Regions from separate parts of the Streptomyces sp. NPDC058662 genome, predicted to be linked through region 2. Evidence: predicted binding sites of a transcription regulator. Region 2 holds the regulator's gene; the other holds the start of a gene.

Region 1 (6,448 bases), on a different contig from region 2:
CGCGGGGCCGGCCCCTGCGCCGGCCCGGGTCCCGGGGCTCGCAGGGCACCCTGCCGTGGCCGGCGCCCGGCAGTCGGGGGCGGCTCCTGCCCGGGCCGGGGGGCCCGAGGCCCGGCGGGCACCCGCCCGTGGCCGGCGCCCGCAGTCGGGGCGACTCCTGCCGGGGCCGGGGGGCCCGAGGCCCGGCGGGCACCCGCCCGTGGCCGGCGCCCGCAGCGGGAGCGGCCCATGTCCCGGGCCGGGGCCTCGGTCCCGCACCGGGGCTGTGGCCGCCGCGTTCGGGGCCCCGCCCCGAGTGCGGGGCGGGGTGGTGGTTCCAGTGGGCGGGGGCGGACGAGAATGGGGGCCCTCCGTGTCGTGCAGTCGGCGGGCCGTCCGCCCGGCGGCCCCGGGTGGCGCGGTCGGCCGCAACCTCCGGAGGTGCCCCGTGCCCACGCCCCGAACCCCCGCGTCCCAGGAGCCCGTACCGCCCGTACCGCCCGTACCGCCTGTACCGCCCGTACCGCCCGTACCGGGACGCCCGAACGCCGTACCACCGGAGGCGGCGGTGGGGGCCCGGGACGCCGCCGCCGGGCTGCGGGGCGGGCCCGAGCTGCCCGGGCCGCTGGTCGGCGTGGACTGGCTGGCCGGGCGGCTCCGTTCGTCCGGGCTCGTCGTCCTCGACGCCTCCGTCGGCGCCCACCGCGGCGCCGACCACCGCATCCCCGGCGCCCGCCCCTTCGACCTCGACGGCGCCCTGTCCGACCACGACGCGCCCGCCCCGCACACCATGCCGGGCCCTGCCGCGTTCACCGAGGCGATGCGCGCCCTCGGCGTCGACGCCACCAGCACCGTCGTCGTCTACGACGGCGCCGGCGTCTACTCCGGCCCCCGCGCCTGGTGGATGCTGCGCGCCATGGGCTTCGACCGGGCCGCCGTCCTCGACGGCGGGCTGCCCGCCTGGACCGCCGCCGGGCTGCCCGTCGAGCCCGCCGCCCCCGCCTACGACGGGCCCCGCGGCTCATTCACCGCCCGCCCCCGCCCGGGGCTGCTCGTCGACGCCGCCGACGTCACCGCCGCCCTGGCCGACCCCGCCGCGGCCGTCCTGGACGCCCGGACCCGGGGACGATTCGACGGCACCGAGCCCGAACCCCGCCCGGGCCTGCGCGGCGGCCACATGCCGGGGGCCCTCAACCTCCCCTTCGGGGAACTCCTCGGGCCCGACGGCCTGATGCGCCCGGCCGACGAACTCCGCGACACGTTCCGGGCGCTGACGGGGCAGCGGGAACGGCTCTACTTCAGCTGCGGCTCCGGAGTAACAGCCTGCGTGCTCGCCCTCGGAGCCGAACTCGCCGGTCTCGGCGGCCGGACCGCCGTCTACGACGGTTCCTGGAGCGAATGGGGCCACCCTTCCCCCACCCGCCCGGTAACCACAGCCACCTGACGGCCCGGACCGCCGACACAGGCGAGCGGCAGGACGGCCGCTCCTCTCTCGTTAACGGACGGGCAAGGGAGGCCGGGTGCGGTCGACCGCCGGTTCGCTCGGTCACGCCGGCACCCGCACCGCGGCCTCCACGCCGGCACCCGCACCGCGGCCTGACGCCGAGCCAACGCGCCGCGTGGAGGCGGCCCGGCCGCTCACCCCGAGGGGTCGAGAGCCTCGGACAGATCGAGTTGGAAGGGTGGGCCGGGGGTGGTCGGCTGCCATGCCGCGGTGAGGGCGAGCTGGATGGCGCGGGCGACATCGGAGGGCAGGACCGGCTGGGAGGGCCGCTCGAACCAGTTGTTCGCATGAAACTGCCCGGTGGTCACCACGAGCACGGAGCCGGAGCAGTCGGCGCGTTCGACCGCGAAGGTGCAGGGGGACCAGCACAGGGCCTGGCTGTACGTGGGCTTGCGCCGGATTCGCCAGCGGTAGGGCACGCCGCTGACGACGAGGCGACGCGATCCCCTTCGATGCAGCGCCATGGCCCTCCCTTTCTCCGGTCAGCAGGAGCGTAACCAGCGTGGGCGAGCCCCCGCGCGCCATTCGAACCGGAGCCGGCCGGGGGCGTCGGGCCGGTGTTCGCCGCCGGCGAACGGGGGTGGGGGAACATCGGGCGGCACGTGTGCATTGAGTCGGCATAGCTCAACTTCACTGCCGGAGGGAAGATCATGGCTTCGACGTCCGTATCGCTCACCCTGCCCGTGCTGCCGCTCGACGACGAGGTCGTGCTGCCCGGGATGGTCGTTCCGCTGGACCTGTCCGACGCCGAGGTGCGCGCCGCCGTCGAGGCGGCGCAGGCCGCGGCGGGCAGCGGGAAGCCCCGGGTGCTGCTGGTGCCCCGGCTCGACGGGACGTACGCGGCGACCGGTGTGCTGGGGACCGTCGAGCAGGTCGGGCGGCTCTCCGACGGGGACCCGGGGGCCCTCATCCGCGGCCGCGAGCGGGTCCGTATCGGCGCCGGGACCACCGGCCCCGGAGCGGCGCTCTGGGTCGAGGGCGAGACCGTCGAGGAGACCCTGCCGGAGCCGCTGCCCGGAGCGGTGGCCGAGCTCGTCAAGGAGTACAAGGCGCTCGCCACCAGCTGGCTCAGGAAGCGCGGGGCCTGGCAGGTCGTCGACCGGGTCCAGCAGATAGAAGGGGTGTCGGCGCTCGCCGACAACTCCGGCTACTCCCCCTTCTTGACGGTCGGACAGAAGGTCGAACTGCTGGAGACCGCCGACCCGGTCGCCCGCCTCAAGCTCGCCGTCAAGGCGCTGAGCGACCACCTCGCCGAGCAGGACGTCGCCGAGTCCATCGCGAAGGACGTCCAGGAGGGCGTCGACAAGCAGCAGCGGGAGTTCCTGCTCCGCAGGCAGCTGGAGGCGGTGCGCAAGGAACTGCGCGAGCTGGGCGGCGAGAAGGAGGGCGAGGAGTCCGACGACTACCGGGCCCGCGTCGAGGCCGCCGACCTCCCCGAGAAGGTACGGGAGGCCGCCCTCAAGGAGGTCGACAAGCTGGAGCGGTCCAGCGACCAGAGCCCGGAGGGCTCCTGGATCCGCACCTGGCTGGACACCGTGCTGGAACTGCCCTGGAACGAGCGGACCGAGGACCGGTACGACATCCGCGGCGCGCGGGCCGTCCTCGACGCCGAGCACGCCGGGCTGGACGATGTGAAGGACCGCATCACCGAGTACCTCGCCGTCCGCAAGCGGCGCGGCGAGCGCGGCATGGGCGTCATCGGCGGGCGGCGCGGCGGGGCCGTGCTCGCGCTGGTCGGGCCGCCCGGCGTCGGCAAGACCTCGCTGGGCGAGTCCGTGGCCCACTCCATGGGCCGCACGTTCGTCCGGGTCGCCCTGGGCGGTGTGCGGGACGAGGCCGAGGTGCGCGGCCACCGCCGGACCTACGTCGGCGCGCTGCCGGGCCGGATCGTCCGGGCCATCAAGGAAGCCGGGTCGATGAACCCGGTCGTGCTCCTCGACGAGATCGACAAGGTCGGCTCCGACTTCCGCGGAGACCCGGCCGCCGCCCTCCTCGAAGTCCTGGACCCCGCGCAGAACCACACCTTCCGCGACCACTACCTCGAAGTGGAACTGGACCTCAGCGACGTGGTGTTCCTGGCCACCGCCAACGTCCTGGAGTCCATCCCGGAGGCCCTGGCCGACCGGATGGAGATCGTCCGTCTCGACGGGTACACCGAGGACGAGAAGGTCGTCATCGCCCGCGACCACCTGCTGCCCCGGCAGCTGGACCGGGCCGGACTGGCCGCCGACGAGGTGGTCCTGGAGGAGGAAGCGCTGAGGAAGATCGCCGGGGAGTACACCCGCGAGGCGGGCGTGCGCACCCTGGAGCGGTCGCTCGCCCGGCTGCTGCGCAAGGTGGCCTCCCAGCACGAGCTGGGGGAGCGGGAACTGCCGCTGCGGATCGGCGCCGACGAGCTGCGCGGGCTGATCGGGCGCCCCCGCCACGTACCGGAGTCCGCCCAGGACCCGGCGGAGCGGCGCACGGCCGTCCCCGGGGTGGCCACCGGCCTCGCGGTGACCGGGGCGGGCGGCGACGTGCTGTTCGTGGAGGCCTCGCTGGCCGACCCGGAGACGGGCGCGGCCGGCCTGACCCTCACCGGCCAGCTCGGCGACGTCATGAAGGAGTCGGCGCGGATCGCGCTCAGTTTCCTGCGGTCCCACGGAGCGGAGCTGGAGCTGCCCGTCGCCGACCTCAAGGACCGGGGCGTGCACATCCACTTCCCGGCGGGCGCGGTCCCCAAGGACGGGCCGAGCGCGGGCATCACGATGACGACGGCGCTGGCCTCGCTGCTGTCGGGGCGGCAGGTGCGCACGGACGTGGCGATGACCGGTGAGGTCTCGCTGACGGGACGGGTGCTGCCGATCGGCGGGGTCAAGCAGAAGCTGCTGGCCGCGCACCGGGCCGGACTGACCACGGTGATCATCCCGAAGCGGAACGAGGCCGATCTGGACGATGTCCCGGCGGAGGTCCTGGCCGGCCTGGAGGTCCACCCGGTGACGGACGTCCGCCAGGTCCTGGAACTCGCCCTGACCCCCGCGGAGGCCCGCATCCCGGCCGCCGCCTGACCCCCGCGGAAACCCGGGTCCCGGCCTCGGCCCGACCCCGCGGAGGCCCGGGCCCCGGCCTCGGCCCGACCCCCGCGGAGGCCCAGGTCCCGGCCGCCGCCCGACCCCCTGGGCGGCGGCCGCCCTGCCGCCCGGCGAGGGCACCCGCACCGCCGGACGTATGGCCCCGGTCCCCGCTCCGGCGGGGCCCCGGGGCCCCGCCGCGCCCCCTGCGAAATACTGGGCGTCCACCCGCGGGCTGCCGTCAGGCGCCCTCCGGGTGCCATCCACCATCGAAGGAGCGGGACGTGCACGGGAGTGAAGACCAGGAGTTCCTTGCCCTGGAGCGGGAACTGTCCGTCTTCCTCCGGCGCGCCCGCGCCTCCTCGGGAGAGATGGCCCGCGCCCTCCACCCCGAGCTGGAACCCGCCGCGTACGGGCTGCTCGTACGCCTGGAGGCCGCCGGCCGGCAGCGGGCCACCGAGCTCGCCGCGTACTTCGGGGTCGGGAAGGCCACCATGAGCCGGCAGCTGCGGGCCCTGGAGATCCTCGGCCTGGTCGCCCGCGAGCCGGACCCCGCCGACGGCCGGGCCTTCCTGGTCGGCCTCACCGAGGAGGGCCGCGACCGGTTCCTGCGGGTACGGGGGGCCCGGCGCGAGCAGTACATGCGCAAGCTCGCCGACTGGGACCGGGGCGAAGTGGCGGAACTGGCCCGACTGCTCAACCAGCTGAACGCGGGCGCGGAGTAGCCGACCGCGGACGCCCCCCGGCTGCGAACCCCGCCCCCGGCTGCGAACCCCGCCCCCGGCTGCGAACCTCGCCCCCGCGGCTACAGCTCCGCGTACGCCGCCGACGCGTCGTCGTGCCGCTTGTGCCGGGCCGGCGGCCGGGCCGGGTCGGACTCGATGGCGCGGACCCGGCCGATCAGGCCCTCCGCGCCCTCCTTCCGCAGCACCGCCACGCACGCCCCCCAGTCGCCCTCACCGAACGTGTCCGTCCACCTGCTCGCGCCGTCCGTGAGCACCGCCACCGCCCGCATCCCCTCCCTCGGCGTGCGCCCCGTCACCGCCCGGGCCGCCACCGCGGGGTCCGCCGCCGCCGTGAAGAAGCCGCCCTCCGCGTTGCGCAGCGCGTCCGTCGCCGCCACCGAGCGCAGCACCTCCCGGGGTACCCGCTCCAGCCGGTCGTCGAGGACCGCCGTCACCTCGCCCCCGGCCGCCTGGAGGAGCAGTACGGAGTCCGACAGCACCAGGTGCTCCACGTACGACGCGTCCCAGCGGACGACGACCACCGTCGCCTGCGGCGTACGGATGTGAGAAAGGTCACAGGTGTCACGGTGTGCCTCGGCCGTGCCGCGGACCGCTTCGGCCAGGATTCGGTCCAGCGGCATGTCCCGTCGCGATCCGGACAGTTCGGTCAATCGGCCGCCGAGTCTCGCCGTGAACCACGGCACCCCGTGCACGCAGCCGTCCTCACCGCGCGGCGGGGTGACCCCGTCCAGGGCGACCAGGACACCGCCGCCCGAAGCGGGGATCGCGGCCGACAGCCAGTCCTCGTTGGGGCGTTCCGGGTCGCCGGGGGCCGAGGCGAGGTCGATGCGCATACGGACATCCTGCCCGGCAGGGGGCAAGGGCGCGCGATCAGGTACGTACCGCGGGGGCCGGCGCCCGGCCGCGCCGGACCGCCGTCAGCCGGGAGCGGGACGGGCCCGCGGCGCATGTGGGCGGGCATCCTGCCAAAGCCCCCATCGATCTTTCAACCACCCGTCCACGGACGGCCTTCTGGCACAGGGTGTCCGAGTTGGTCGCCAACTCATCCGTGATGTTCACTCGTTCAGGTGGCGGGGTGGGCGATCTGAGGCTCTCTCCCCATCACACTGCCAAGGTCTGAGGCGGTACGAGGGGGCAGGGAGCGTTTACTTGTTGACCGGCCGTTACCT
Region 2 (6,448 bases):
CGTCGTCGAGTGGCCCGTCGGCGGGTCCGGGAAACTGCTGGGCGGGTTCACCCACGAGCCGGACAACCTGACCCTCAGCGAGCCGGCGGGCGGAACGGCCCGCATCTGGAACTCGCACGGCGAGGAGATCGACGTCTTCGGACACTGAGCCCGGACGAGGCCCCGCCCGGAACCGCCCGGGCGGGGCCTCTCGCACTACGCGAGGTGCCCGTTGCACCGACAAGGGAAGGCCGTGAACCTGTAATGAGACTGACCTGGAGAAATCGCCAGGAGGAGGCCAAGGCGCCGACGGCGAGGTTCGTCGTCCAGGCCGGGCCGGACACCCCGTTCACCGTCCGCTTCGAGCCGCAGGGGACGCAGCTCGAACTCGCGCCCGGTGACTACGTGATCGTCGAGTGGCCCCTCGTCGAGGACGGGGAGCCGCACGGCGGCGTCGTGCACGCACCCGATGGTCTGACGCTCACCGAACCCGGGGGCGGCGCGGCCGGCGTCTGGGACTCCCGCGGCAGGAAGCTCGACATCCTCGGCCGCTAGAACCATGAGAGGGCCCCGCCCGGAGACATCCGGGCGGGGCCCTCTCATGCGTGCGCGTGCCGCGTATGCGGGCGGACCGGCGGCGTGCGTCAGTCCAGGGGGCGCTTGGGGGTCGGGCGCCAGACGACCAGGGCGCTGCCCGGCTGCGGGGGCTGGTACGGGACCAGGTCGCGCCGGTACGAGGCGTGGACCTGGGCCTCGCGGGCCTGGAGCGTGGCCGCCGCGCCGTCCACCGCCGCGGAGAGCTCGGCCACGCGCTGCTGGAGGGCGGCGACCTGGTTCTCCAGCTCGATGATCCGCTTGATGCCCGCCAGGTTGATGCCCTCGTCCTGCGACAGCGCCTGCACCGTGCGGAGCAGTTCGATGTCGCGGGCCGAGTAGCGCCGGCCGCGCCCGGCCGTACGGTCCGGGGAGACCAGGCCGAGGCGGTCGTACTGGCGCAGGGTCTGCGGATGCAGGCCGGAGAGCTGGGCGGCCACGGAGATCACGTAGACGGGGGTCTCGTCGGTGAGCTGGTAGCCCCCGCCCAGACGGGAGGACTGTCGTCGGCGGCCGTCCATGTCATGCTCCCTTCGCGGACTCGAACAGCGCGGAGCGCGGGTCCTCGGACTCCGTCGCCTCGCGGTACGTCTCCAGCGCCTCGCGCGCCTTGTCCGACAGTTCCGTGGGAACCGCGACCTCCACCGTCACCAGCAGGTCGCCGCGGGTGCCGTCCTTGCGGACCGCGCCCTTGCCGCGCGCCCGCATGGTGCGGCCGTTCGGAGTGCCCGGCGGGAGTTTCAGCGTCACCGAGGGGCCGTTCAGGGTCGGGACCTTGATGTCGGCCCCCAGCGCCGCCTCGGTGAACGTCACCGGCACGGTCACCGTCAGGTTGTCGTCCTTGCGGCCGAACACCGGATGGCTGTCGACGTGCACGACGACGTAGAGGTCGCCGCCCGGGCCGCCGCGCTCGCCGGGCGCCCCCTTGCCGCGCAGCCGGATCCGCTGGCCGTCGGAGACGCCCGCCGGGATCCGGACCTGCATGGTGCGGGAGGAACGGGCCCGGCCGCTGCCCTTGCAGACCTCGCAGGGGGTCTCCGCGATCAGGCCGCGGCCCTTGCAGTCCGCGCAGGGATCGGTCAGCGAGAACCCGCCGCCGCTGCCCCGCGACACCTGGCCGGTTCCGACGCAGGTGGGGCACACCCGGGGCGTGCCGTTCTTGTCGCCGGTGCCCGAGCAGGCCTTGCAGGGGGCCTGCGAGGACATCCGGAGCGGGACCGTGGCCCCGTCCACCGCCTCCGTGAAGGAGAGGGTGACCTCGGACTCGATGTCCTGGCCCCGGCGCGGCTGGGTACGGGCGCCCGGGCCGGTGCCGGCGCCGGCGCCGCGGTTGAACAGGCCGCCGAAGACGTCGCCGAGGCCACCGCCGCCGAAGCCGCCGGGGCCGCCCTGCTGCTGGCCTCCGAAGAGGTCGCCGAGGTCGAAGTTGAACGAGCCGCCCGCGCCCGGCCCCGGGCGGAAACCGCCGTTGCCGAACAGGGCGCGGGCCTCGTCGTACTCCTTGCGCTTCTTCGGGTCGCCGAGGACGTCGTTCGCCTCGGAGATCTCCTTGAAGCGCCCCTCGGCCGAGGCGTCGCCCTTGTTGGCGTCCGGGTGGAACTCGCGGGCGAGCTTCCGGTACGCCTTCTTGATCTCGGCCTCGGTGGCGTCCTTCGGGACACCGAGGACCTTGTAGTAGTCCTTCTCGACGAAGTCCTTCGTGTTCATCCCCGGTGTCCCTCCTCCCGTGCTCCTGCGCGCGGTGCTACGTGTGGTGCGTCAGCCCTTGTCGGGGGCATCCGCGTCCTTGTCCGACGGCGCCTCGGCCTCCGCGGACTCCGACTTGGGGGCCGCCCCCGGCTGGGGCTCGGCCACCGCGACCCGTGCGGGACGGATCGTACGCTCGCCGATGCGGTACCCCGGCTGGAGGATCGCCACGCAGGTCGTCTCGGTGACGTCCGGCGCGTACGAGTGCATCAGGGCCTCGTGGATCGTCGGGTCGAAGGGCTCGCCCTCCTTGCCGAACTGCTGGAGGCCCATCTTCGCGGCGACCGTCTCCAGCGATTCGGCCACCGACTTGAAGCCGCCGACCAGTTCGCCATGCTCCCGCGCCCGGCCGACGTCGTCCAGGGTCGGGAGCAGCTCCGTCAGGAGGGACGCGACCGCGATCTCCTTGACGGTGACCCGGTCCCGGTCCACCCGGCGGCGGTAGTTCTGGTACTCCGCCTGGAGCCGCTGGAGGTCCGCGGTGCGCTCGGAGAGCGCCGTACGGGCCTGGTCCAGCTGCGCCAGCAGAGCGGTCTCCTGGCCTGCGGCCTGTGCTGAGTCCCCGGCCGGGGCCGCCTCCTCCGCCTGGGCGGGTTCGGCGGCCGTCGGCTCCTCGGGCGTGCCGTCGGCGGGGACTTCGGGCTTCTCCTCGAAGCCCGGGGTCTCCTCCGGCATCAGGCAGCGCCGCCCTTCGGCTTCTCGTCGTCCACGATCTCGGCGTCGACGACGTCGTCGTCGGCCTTCGCCTGGCCCGCGTCACCGGCGGCGCCGGCGGCACCCTGTCCGGCCTGGGCGTCGGCGTAGATCGCCTGGCCGAGCTTCTGGCTGACCGCGGCGAGCTTCTCGGTCGCCGTACGGATCTCGGCGGTGTCCTCGCCCTTGAGGGTCTCCTTCAGCTCGGAGACGGCCGTCTCGACCTCGGCCTTGACGTCGGCCGGGACCTTGTCCTCGTTGTCCTTGACGAACTTCTCCGTCTGGTAGACGAGCTGCTCGCCCTGGTTGCGGGACTCGGCCGCCTCCTTGCGGCGGAGGTCCTCGTCCGCGTACTGCTCCGCCTCCTGGCGCATGCGGTCGACCTCGTCCTTGCCGAGCGAGGAGCCGCCGGTGACGGTCATCTTCTGCTCCTTGCCCGTGCCGAGGTCCTTGGCCGTGACGTGCATGATGCCGTTCGCGTCGATGTCGAAGGAGACCTCGATTTGCGGGATGCCACGGGGGGCCGGCGGCAGGCCGGTCAGCTCGAACATGCCGAGCTTCTTGTTGTACGCCGCGATCTCGCGCTCGCCCTGGTAGACCTGGATCTGCACGGACGGCTGGTTGTCCTCGGCCGTCGTGAAGATCTCGGACCGCTTGGTCGGGATCGTGGTGTTGCGCTCGATGAGCTTGGTCATGATGCCGCCCTTGGTCTCGATACCCAGGGACAGCGGGGTCACGTCGAGGAGCAGGACGTCCTTGACCTCGCCCTTGAGCACGCCGGCCTGCAGCGTCGCGCCGATGGCGACGACCTCGTCCGGGTTGACGCCCTTGTTGGCGTCCTGACCGCCGGTGAGCTCCTTGACGAGCTCCGCGACGGCCGGCATACGGGTGGAACCGCCGACGAGGACCACGTGGTCGATCTCGGACAGGTTGATGCCCGCGTCCTTGATGACGTTGTGGAACGGGGTCTTGCAGCGGTCGAGCAGGTCCGCGGTCAGCTGCTGGAACTGGGAGCGCGTGAGCTTCTCGTCCAGGTGCAGCGGGCCCTCGGCGGAGGCCGTGATGTAGGGCAGGTTGATCGAGGTCTCCGTGGAGGAGGACAGCTCGATCTTCGCCTTCTCGGCGGCCTCGCGCAGGCGCTGGAGCGCCATCTTGTCCTTGGACAGGTCGACGCCGTGGCCGTTGTGGAACTGCTTCACCAGGTAGTCGACGACGCGCTGGTCCCAGTCGTCACCGCCGAGGTGGTTGTCACCGTTGGTGGCCTTCACCTCGACGACGCCGTCGCCGATCTCCAGGAGCGACACGTCGAAGGTGCCGCCACCGAGGTCGAAGACGAGAATGGTCTGGTCGTCCTTGTCGAGGCCGTAGGCCAGGGCGGCGGCCGTCGGCTCGTTGACGATGCGCAGGACGTTGAGGCCCGCGATCTCGCCGGCCTCCTTCGTCGCCTGGCGCTCGGAGTCGTTGAAGTAGGCCGGGACGGTGATGACCGCGTCCGTGACCTTCTCGCCCAGGTACGCCTCGGCGTCGCGCTTGAGCTTCTGCAGGATGAAGGCGCTCATCTGCTGCGGGTTGAAGTCCTTGCCATCCAGGTTGATCTTCCAGTCAGTGCCCATGTGGCGCTTGACGGAGCGGATGGTCCGGTCCACGTTCGTGACCGCCTGGCGCTTGGCCACCTCGCCGACGAGGACCTCGCCGTTCTTGGCGAAGGCGACGACGGACGGCGTGGTCCTGGCGCCCTCGGCGTTGGTGATGACGGTGGGCTCGCCGCCTTCCAGAACGCTGACGACGGAGTTAGTGGTGCCCAGGTCGATGCCGACCGCACGTGCCATTTCGATTCCTCCAGCTGACTTGAGTGGAACAGGCTCAACCATGCCGCATCCCCGCGCGGACGTCAACAGAGCTGAGTCGCGTCGACTCAACCTTTAGGCTCCCCTTACGCGCAACCCGGTCCGGCCCTCCGTCGTTCGCGGCGCGGCGTCCGGGGCGGACCCCCGGTCCTTGGGCGCGTTCCGGCGGGCACCCGCCGGCGGCACCGGCACCCGAACGGGTCACCCCCGCCGCGCGGCGCCCCGCCCCCGCCGGGGCCATCCGGCACGGTGCAGGAATGCCCCTGCCGCTCACCCTCCCGTCCCCCCGGGCCCGGCCGGCGACGCCATTCGCCAAGCGGGTGCTCGACCTGGCCGGCGCGGCGGTCCTGTGCGTCCTCGCCGCCGTACCGCTCGCGCTGGCCGCCGGGCTGCTGTACGTGACCCAGGGCGGCCGGGCCCTCGTACGGGAGCCGGCCGCCGGCCTGGCCGGGCGCCCGTTCCGGGTCTGGCGCCTGCGCACCGGCGGGGCGGGCGCCGTCGGCGAGGCCGTCGAGCGGTGCGCCCTCGACGCACTGCCGCAGCTGGTCAACGTGCTCCGGGGCGAGATGTCCCTGGTCGGGCCGCGCCCGGAGCCGCGTACCGACCGCCCCGAGCGGCTCCTCGTACGCCCCGGGATGACCGGGCTGTGGCAGGTGAGCGCCCGCTCGGACCTACCGTGGGAGGAGATGCCCCTGCTCGACCTGCATTATGTGGAGAACCACTGGCTCGGGATGGACCTCGCGATCCTGGCGCGGACCCCGGGGGCCGCCTACCGACATAGGCAGCCCTGAGCGACACAGATCACCGCACGCTCAGCTACATTGCGGCGTCGGGAATGGGTAACCTCAAGCCTTGACTTCATAAGTTACCGCTTAGTAAGTGCCGCCCGAGGAGCCCTCCCATGCAACTCGCCGCGATCATCGTGTCGCTGGTCCTGACCGTGGTCGGCGTCGCGCTGCTCGCCCGAGCCGTGGCGCAGATCTACCGCTTCGTGAAGCTCGGCCAGCCCGTACCGGCCGGCAGCCGCACGGACGACCCGAAGGCCCGAACGCTCACCCTGGTCCGGGAGTTCCTGGGCCACAGCCGGATGAACCGCTGGGGCATCGTCGGCTTCGCGCACTGGTTCGTCGCGATCGGCTTCCTGACCCTGCCCCCCACCCTGGCGCAGGCCTACGGACAGCTCTTCCAGGCCGACTGGACGCTGCCGGTCATCGGCGGCTTCCTGCCGTTCGAGATGTACATCGAGTTCATCGGCCTGATGACGGTCGTGGGCATCCTCGTCCTGATCGCGATCCGACTGCTCAACCTGCCCTCCCGGGCGGGCCGCAAGTCGCGCTTCACCGGCTCGAAGGCCTGGCAGGCGTACTTCGTCGAGTACATCATCCTGACCATCGGCCTCGCCATCCTCGCGCTGCGCGGCCTTGAGGGCGCGATCCACCACGTGGACTCGTACGACCCGGCGTACTTCGTGTCGTACCCGCTGGTCCTGGCCTTCAAGGGGCTCTCGCTCGGCGCCCTGCAGAACGCCATCTACTTCACCGCGATGATCAAGATCGGCACCTCGCTGGTCTGGATGATCGTGGTCTCGC

What was found. The regulator HspR, encoded in region 2, represses chaperone genes until heat shock. The targets are predictions, from matches to a motif close to TTGAGNNNNNNNNNCTCAA.
Region 1: a site for HspR is predicted at 2,093-2,111, ahead of lon (endopeptidase La). Genes of this name have one in related genera too.

What each region holds. Positions count from the first base shown of each region.
Region 1 covers NZ_JBHXRU010000006.1:28,389-34,836, forward strand. The annotation lists gene ACFWUQ_RS04320 (sulfurtransferase) at 593-1,423, shown strand; gene ACFWUQ_RS04325 (hypothetical protein) at 1,618-1,947, opposite strand; gene lon (endopeptidase La) at 2,134-4,530, shown strand; gene ACFWUQ_RS04335 (MarR family winged helix-turn-helix transcriptional regulator) at 4,818-5,258, shown strand; gene ACFWUQ_RS04340 (protein phosphatase 2C domain-containing protein) at 5,339-6,112, opposite strand.
Region 2 covers NZ_JBHXRU010000069.1:25,081-31,528, forward strand. The annotation lists gene ACFWUQ_RS22265 (hypothetical protein) at 1-148, shown strand, start outside; gene ACFWUQ_RS22270 (hypothetical protein) at 244-534, shown strand; gene ACFWUQ_RS22275 (heat shock protein transcriptional repressor HspR) at 624-1,094, opposite strand; gene dnaJ (molecular chaperone DnaJ) at 1,096-2,280, opposite strand; gene grpE (nucleotide exchange factor GrpE) at 2,332-2,994, opposite strand; gene dnaK (molecular chaperone DnaK) at 2,994-4,841, opposite strand; gene ACFWUQ_RS22295 (sugar transferase) at 5,117-5,650, shown strand; gene ACFWUQ_RS22300 (heterodisulfide reductase-related iron-sulfur binding cluster) at 5,761-6,448, shown strand, end outside.